Regions from separate parts of the Rahnella sp. Larv3_ips genome, predicted to be linked through region 1. Evidence: predicted binding sites of a transcription regulator. Region 1 holds the regulator's gene; each other region holds the start of a gene.

Region 1 (2,276 bases):
CAGGGCAAGCTTATCGCCCACGGCACCCCAGCCGACATTCTTGCTGATGAACAAGTGAAACGTGTTTATCTTGGTGAAGAATTCCGTCTGTGATCTGCGCCGCCTGAAGCGCGCCTGTTTCGCTTTACACTGAAACAGGCCGTTTCTGACCGAAGTGTTGCCGTTCGAACTCATCTACGGATATAAAGCCAAGATATGAAGCAAGGTTTGCAACTCAGATTCAGCCAACAACTGGCAATGACTCCTCAATTACAGCAGGCAATCCGCCTGTTGCAATTGTCCACGCTTGAGCTCCAACAGGAGATCCAACTCGCGCTGGAGAGCAACCCTCTGCTGGAACAAACCGATCTTCACGATGAGATCGATGCGGTCGAAACCGCTGACAGTGAAGGTCTGGATACCCGCGAGGCTCTCGAGCAAAAAGACATGCCCGAAGAGTTACCGCTGGATGCGACCTGGGATGAAATTTACACCGCCGGAACACCGTCCGGTACCGGTAACGATTACAGCGACGACGAACTGCCCGTTTATCAGGGTGAAACCACCCAGACGCTTCAGGATTACCTGATGTGGCAGGTCGAACTGACGCCGTTTTCCGACACCGATGCGGCTATCGCGACCTCGATTGTCGATGCGGTGGATGACACCGGATATCTGACGATTTCTCTCGACGATATTCTCGAAAGTATCGGCGATGACGACGTCACGATGGACGAAGTGGAAGCCGTGCTCAAACGCGTTCAGCGTTTTGATCCCGTGGGTGTCGCCGCACGCGACCTGCGCGATTGTCTGCTGATTCAGCTTTCCCAGTACGTCCCGGAAACGCCTTTCATTACAGAAGCCAGGCTTATCATCAGCGAACATCTGGATTTGCTGGCGAACCATGATTTCCGCGCACTTATGCGTTCAACCCGTCTAAAAGAAGATACACTGAAAGGAGCGATGCTCCTGATCCAGTCTCTTGATCCGCGACCGGGCCAGTCGATCAACACCGGCGAATCCGAATACGTCATCCCGGATGTGCTGGTACGCAAAGTGTCCGGTGTCTGGACTGTCGAACTGAACTCAGACAGCATTCCGCGACTGAAAATCAACCAGCATTATGCTGCGATGGGCAATTCGACCCGCAGCGACAGCGACGGGCAATTTATCCGCAGCAATTTGCAGGAAGCCAAGTGGTTGATCAAAAGTCTGGAGAGCCGCAACGACACACTGCTGAAAGTCACGCGCTGCATCGTTGAGCAGCAGCAGGCGTTCTTTGAGATGGGTGATGAATACATGAAACCGATGGTGCTGGCCGATATCGCCAGCGCCGTGGAAATGCACGAATCGACGATTTCACGCGTTACAACGCAGAAATTCCTGCACAGCCCGCGTGGCATTTTCGAACTGAAGTATTTCTTCTCCAGCCACGTCAGTACTGACAGCGGCGGCGAGGCATCGTCCACCGCGATCCGGGCGCTGGTGAAGAAATTAATTGCAGCGGAGAATCCTGTAAAACCGCTGAGTGACAGTAAGTTAGCTACCCTGCTTTCCAATCAGGGAATTATGGTGGCGCGTCGTACTGTCGCAAAATACCGAGAGTCTTTGTCCATCCCGCCCTCAAACCAGCGTAAACAGTTAGTTTGACCTCAACAGAGAAGGAAGACATTATGCAGCTCAACATTACCGGACATCACATTGAGATCACCGATCCCCTGAGAGAATTCATCACGATGAAACTGGCGAAGCTCGAACAGTATTTCGACAGGATAAATCAGGTGTATGTGGTGTTAAGCGTTGAAAAAGTGCAGAAAATCGCGGAAGCGACGCTGCATGTGAACGGAGGCGAGTTGCATGCCACCTCGGAGCATCAGGATATGTACGCAGCGATTGACGGCCTGGTTGATAAACTGGCGCGCCAGCTGAACAAACATAAAGACAAACTGAAACAGCACTGACATTCATGTAGCCAACCCTGTGCTACACACCTTCGGGCATCGGCTTGTGACCTTCGGGGAACGAGCCGATATAGCTTTAAGGGTGAATCAGTGCAAAAGTGAAGATGACATGATCAACGATACTGCAATGCAATTAACGTCGGTGCTGAATGCCGAATGCACCAAAAGCGGCGTTCATTGCGCCAGCAAAAAACGCGCGCTGGAAATCATCAGCGAACTGGCTGCCAAACAATTGAATTTGTCGCCACAAGTGATTTTCGACGCCATTTTGACCCGTGAGCGTATGGGCAGCACCGGGATCGGTGCCGGGATCGCCATCCCGCACGGCAAGCTGGA
Region 2 (2,276 bases), on a different contig from region 1:
CTGATGCATAGATGATTGGGAAATCGAGTTGTTCGTCGGTTGCGTCCAGGTTTACGAACAGGTCGAAGACCTGATCAACAACCCAGTCAGGACGCGCGCCAGGGCGGTCAACCTTGTTGATTACCACGATCGGTTTCAGACCATTAGCGAATGCTTTTTTGGTCACGAAACGGGTTTGCGGCATTGGGCCATCCATTGCATCCACAACCAGCAGCACCGAGTCGACCATTGACATCACACGCTCAACCTCACCGCCGAAATCGGCGTGTCCTGGGGTATCCACGATGTTGATGCGGTAGTCTTTCCAATTAATGGCGGTGTTTTTTGCGAGGATGGTAATCCCACGCTCTTTCTCCAAATCGTTGGAGTCCATTACGCGTTCAGTGGCTTCTACACGCTCTCCGAAAGTACCGGATTGTTGCAGCAGCTTGTCGACCAGGGTGGTTTTACCATGGTCAACGTGGGCAATAATGGCGATGTTACGCAAATTTTCGATCACAGCTTTGCCTCAGGCATTAGAAATAGCGCGCTATTGTACACGTATTAAGCGAGGTTCTAAACAAGATCACAAGGATCTTGTTGAAACAACTTAAGGATGGTTACTTTGTGATCCCTTTCACGGTGCAAAAAGAACACTGAACCAATATGACGCACCTTTTTGGTGCCTTGTATCTCACGATTAGCACCATTATAGTGCATAAACTCCGTTATGGTGCATACTTATTGAGTGCAAGAGCCCTGTAAAATGGCGCTGTTTGGATTTTCTCAAAGTTGGCACACTTTTCGCTAATAGTTTTTAGGGTAAAAAGTTTTTACAGGGTGAAAAGAGTCTGACCAGACAAATGATAGTGCGGTTTAGGCTACACGCCAGTTCAAGTAAAGCTGTTATTTCCAACTAAAGACCAAAAATGGTTATTCGTTCCACGACGATAATGAGAAATTCGGGAGAACTAGTATGTCCGCTGAACACGTTTTGACGATGCTGAATGAGCATGAAGTGAAATTCGTAGATTTACGTTTCACTGATACCAAAGGCAAAGAACAGCACGTCACCATTCCTGCACACCAGGTTAGCGCTGACTTCTTCGAAGAAGGCAAAATGTTTGATGGCTCTTCAATCGGTGGCTGGAAAGGCATTAACGAATCTGACATGGTTCTGATGCCAGATGCCAGCACTGCTGTTCTTGACCCATTCTATGAAGAAACCACGCTGATCATCCGTTGCGACATCCTTGAGCCGACAACGCTGCAAGGTTATGACCGTGACCCACGTTCTACCGCAAAACGTGCAGAAGATTTCCTGCGCTCTTCTGGTATCGCGGACACCGTACTGTTCGGGCCAGAGCCAGAATTCTTCCTGTTTGATGATGTGCGCTTCGGCAGCAGCATCTCCGGTTCCCACGTCGCTATCGATGATATCGAAGGCGCATGGAACTCCAGCACCAAATACGAAGGCGGCAACAAAGGCCACCGTCCTGCAGTGAAAGGCGGTTACTTCCCGGTTCCTCCGGTCGACTCCTCACAGGATCTGCGTTCTACCATGTGTCTGACCATGGAAGAAATGGGTCTGGTTGTTGAAGCTCACCACCACGAAGTGGCAACTGCTGGCCAGAACGAAGTGGCAACCCGCTTCAACACCCTGACCAAAAAAGCGGACGAAATCCAAATCTACAAATACGTGGTGCACAACGTGGCTCACGCATTTGGCAAAACAGCGACCTTCATGCCTAAACCAATGTTTGGCGATAACGGTTCCGGTATGCACTGCCACATGTCTTTGTCCAAGAACGGTAACAACCTGTTCGCTGGCGACAAATACGGCGGCCTGTCTGAAATGGCACTGTTCTACATCGGCGGTATCATCAAGCACGCAAAAGCAATCAACGCCTACGCTAACCCGACAACCAACTCCTACAAGCGTTTGGTCCCGGGCTACGAAGCGCCAGTTATGCTGGCTTACTCTGCGCGTAACCGCTCTGCCTCTATCCGTATTCCACACGTATCAAGCCCTAAAGCGATGCGTATCGAAGCGCGTTTCCCTGATCCAGCGGCTAACCCATACCTGGCGTTTGCAGCACTGATGATGGCTGGCCTGGACGGCATCATTAACAAGATCCACCCTGGCGATGCGATGGACAAAAACCTGTATGACCTGCCACCGGAAGAAGAAGCAGAAATTCCAAAAGTTGCAGGTTCACTTGAAGAAGCGCTGAACGCACTGAATGAAGACCGCGAGTTCCTGACCCGTGGCGGCGTGTTCACTGACGACGCTATCG
Region 3 (2,276 bases), on a different contig from region 1:
CGCTGCCTCAGCCCGGCCTGTGTCAGATAGTCGAAGCGGCCTTCCAGTTTCAGGGAATCTGAACTTTCGCCCCAGGTCCGGCCCAGCAGCCAGCGCGGCCCGCTGATCGCCTGTTGTAAGGATTGCCCCTGCACCACGTGGCGGATAAACACCGCCGCCTGCGTTTGCGGTTGTCCGTCGCCGCCCATCGAGCCATACACCAGCGTGCGGCCATCGTACAAACGTGCGGCGGCGGGGTTCAGCGTGTGGAACGGTTGTTTGCCCGGCGCCAGCGCCAGCAGATGATCGGGGTCGAGGCTGAAAGAGGCGCCGCGGTTTTGCCACAGCACGCCACTTTCCGGCAGCACGACACCGCTGCCAAACTCGTGATAGATGCTCTGGATAAAAGACACCGCCAGCCCGCTGCTGTCCATCACGCCCATCCAGACGGTATCGCCGGGGCCTTTACCTTTGCCCCAGTCGGCGGCGCTGTGGGGTTTGATGCGGGTCGCGAGAGCATCGAGATACTGCGGATCCAGCAGGCTCTGGGCGTCCTGCGTCATCATGCGCGGGTCGGTGATGAAACGATCGCGCAGGCCAAACGCCAGTTTGGTGGCTTCGACGATGCTGTGAATGGTGGCGCTTTCGTCCATGCCTTCCAGCGGCAGACGGTCAGTCAGGCCGAGGATCGCCAGTGAAACCAGCCCCTGCGTCGGCGGCGTCAGGTTGTAGATTTCGCCTTTGCTGTGTTTGAGGCGCAGCGGCACGCGGCGCTGTGGCTTATACGCCGCGAGATCGGCACGGGTGACCGGCATACCCAGTTTTTCCATGTCGGCGGCCATGCTGTCGGCCAGTTCGCCACGGTAAAAACTGCCCAGTCCGTCTTCGCACAGCATCGAGAGCGTCTGCGCCAGCTGCGGCTGGGTAAAGCGGTTGCCAGCGCGGGGCACTTCGCCGTTTGGCAGAAAGACGTCGGTAAATGAGCGGATGTCTTTCAGTTCGTGTTGTTTGGCGCGGGTGGCAGCTTCCTGAGAGGCGGTAACCGGTATGCCGTCGGCCGCATAGCGAATGGCATCGCGCAGCAGGCGCGACAGGGGTTTTTGCTCGCCGCCAAATTCAGCGGAAATGTTCAGCGCTTCCTGCCAGCCGCCGACGGTGCCCGCGACGGTCAGGGCAGATTTCGGGCCGCGATGCGGAATATGCGTTTCACCGGCGTAGAACCCGATCGATGCCAGCGATCCGGCGGCACCGCTGGCGTCGATGGCCACCGGATTGCCCTGCGGTGGCACAATCAGCCAGAAACCGTCACCGCCGAGCCCGTTCATGTGCGGATACACCACGGCAATCGTGGCAGCGGCGGCGACCATGGCTTCAATGGCATTGCCGCCTTCACGTAATACCGCAAGCGCACTCTGGCTTGCCAGGTGATGAGGCGTCACCGCCATACCGAGCGGTGCGCTGTTACTGTTAATCATGCGATGTCCTTTTTGAGACGCTTTTTTATGCTGCCCGTGTTTGCAGGGTTTCGGGCGCGTAGGGATAACGTTAAGCAAGAGGTGTTCCACATCGGCAGATTTCTCACGCTTTCCTGCATAATTTCGCTTGCATTGGCAAGCATAGTGCATGCCATGATAGGTGCTGAAACATTGGTTACAGAGGCGGTGAGATGAAACAAATTGATGAGCGTCTGCGGGATCATTACGCAGAGCTGACGCCGCAGGAACAGCGCGTCGCCGACTTTATATTTGCCAGTATCGATGATCTGATGAGCTACAACAGCGCCGAGCTGGCGCGGCTTAGCGGCGTGTCGAAGGCCACGGTCAGCCGCCTGTTTAAGCGTCTCGGCTATCCGAGTTATCGCGATATGCGCGATGAAATGCGCACCCTGCGCCAGAGCGGGATGCCGCTGACCGACAGCCGTGACGCGGTGCAGGGCAACACCCTGTTATCCCGCCACTATAAGCAGGAAATGGCTAATCTGACCCAGTGGATTAACCAGATCGACGGCGCTCAGTTTGGCGCGCTGATCACCGCCCTGAGTCAGGCGCGGCAGGTGCGTCTGCTGGGCTTTCGCAACAGCTATCCGGTGGCGCTGCACCTGCGCCAGCAGCTGATTCAGGTGCGCGCAGGGGTGATGATGATGCCGCAACCAGGGCAGACGCTGGCGGAAGAACTGGTGGATCTCACCGCGCAGGACGTGGTGATTTTCGTCGCTTTTCGCCGCAGGCCGCGTATGGCGAAAGCGATTCTGACGCAGTTGCAGTCGCTGGGCGTGCCGGTGCTGCTGATTTGCGAGC

What was found. Region 1 encodes sigma-54, which starts transcription at its own class of promoters, with help from an activator protein. Its sites were predicted from a motif close to GTTGGCACANNTTTCGCTNT; they were not measured.
Region 2: glnA (glutamate--ammonia ligase) is a predicted target of sigma-54. The motif match lies at 771-790, and genes of this name have one in related genera.
Region 3: ED901_RS23050 (gamma-glutamyltransferase family protein) is a predicted target of sigma-54. The motif match lies at 1,526-1,545, and genes of this name have one in related genera.

Annotation. Positions count from the first base shown of each region.
Region 1 is NZ_MJIB01000003.1:391,979-394,254, forward strand. Features, by position in the region: gene lptB (LPS export ABC transporter ATP-binding protein) at 1-93, shown strand, start outside; gene rpoN (RNA polymerase factor sigma-54) at 196-1,629, shown strand; gene hpf (ribosome hibernation promoting factor) at 1,653-1,940, shown strand; gene ptsN (PTS IIA-like nitrogen regulatory protein PtsN) at 2,050-2,276, shown strand, end outside.
Region 2 is NZ_MJIB01000021.1:296,762-299,037, forward strand. Features, by position in the region: gene typA (ribosome-dependent GTPase TypA) at 1-499, opposite strand, end outside; gene glnA (glutamate--ammonia ligase) at 956-2,276, shown strand, end outside.
Region 3 is NZ_MJIB01000021.1:759,965-762,240, forward strand. Features, by position in the region: gene ED901_RS23050 (gamma-glutamyltransferase family protein) at 1-1,454, opposite strand, end outside; gene ED901_RS23055 (MurR/RpiR family transcriptional regulator) at 1,646-2,276, shown strand, end outside.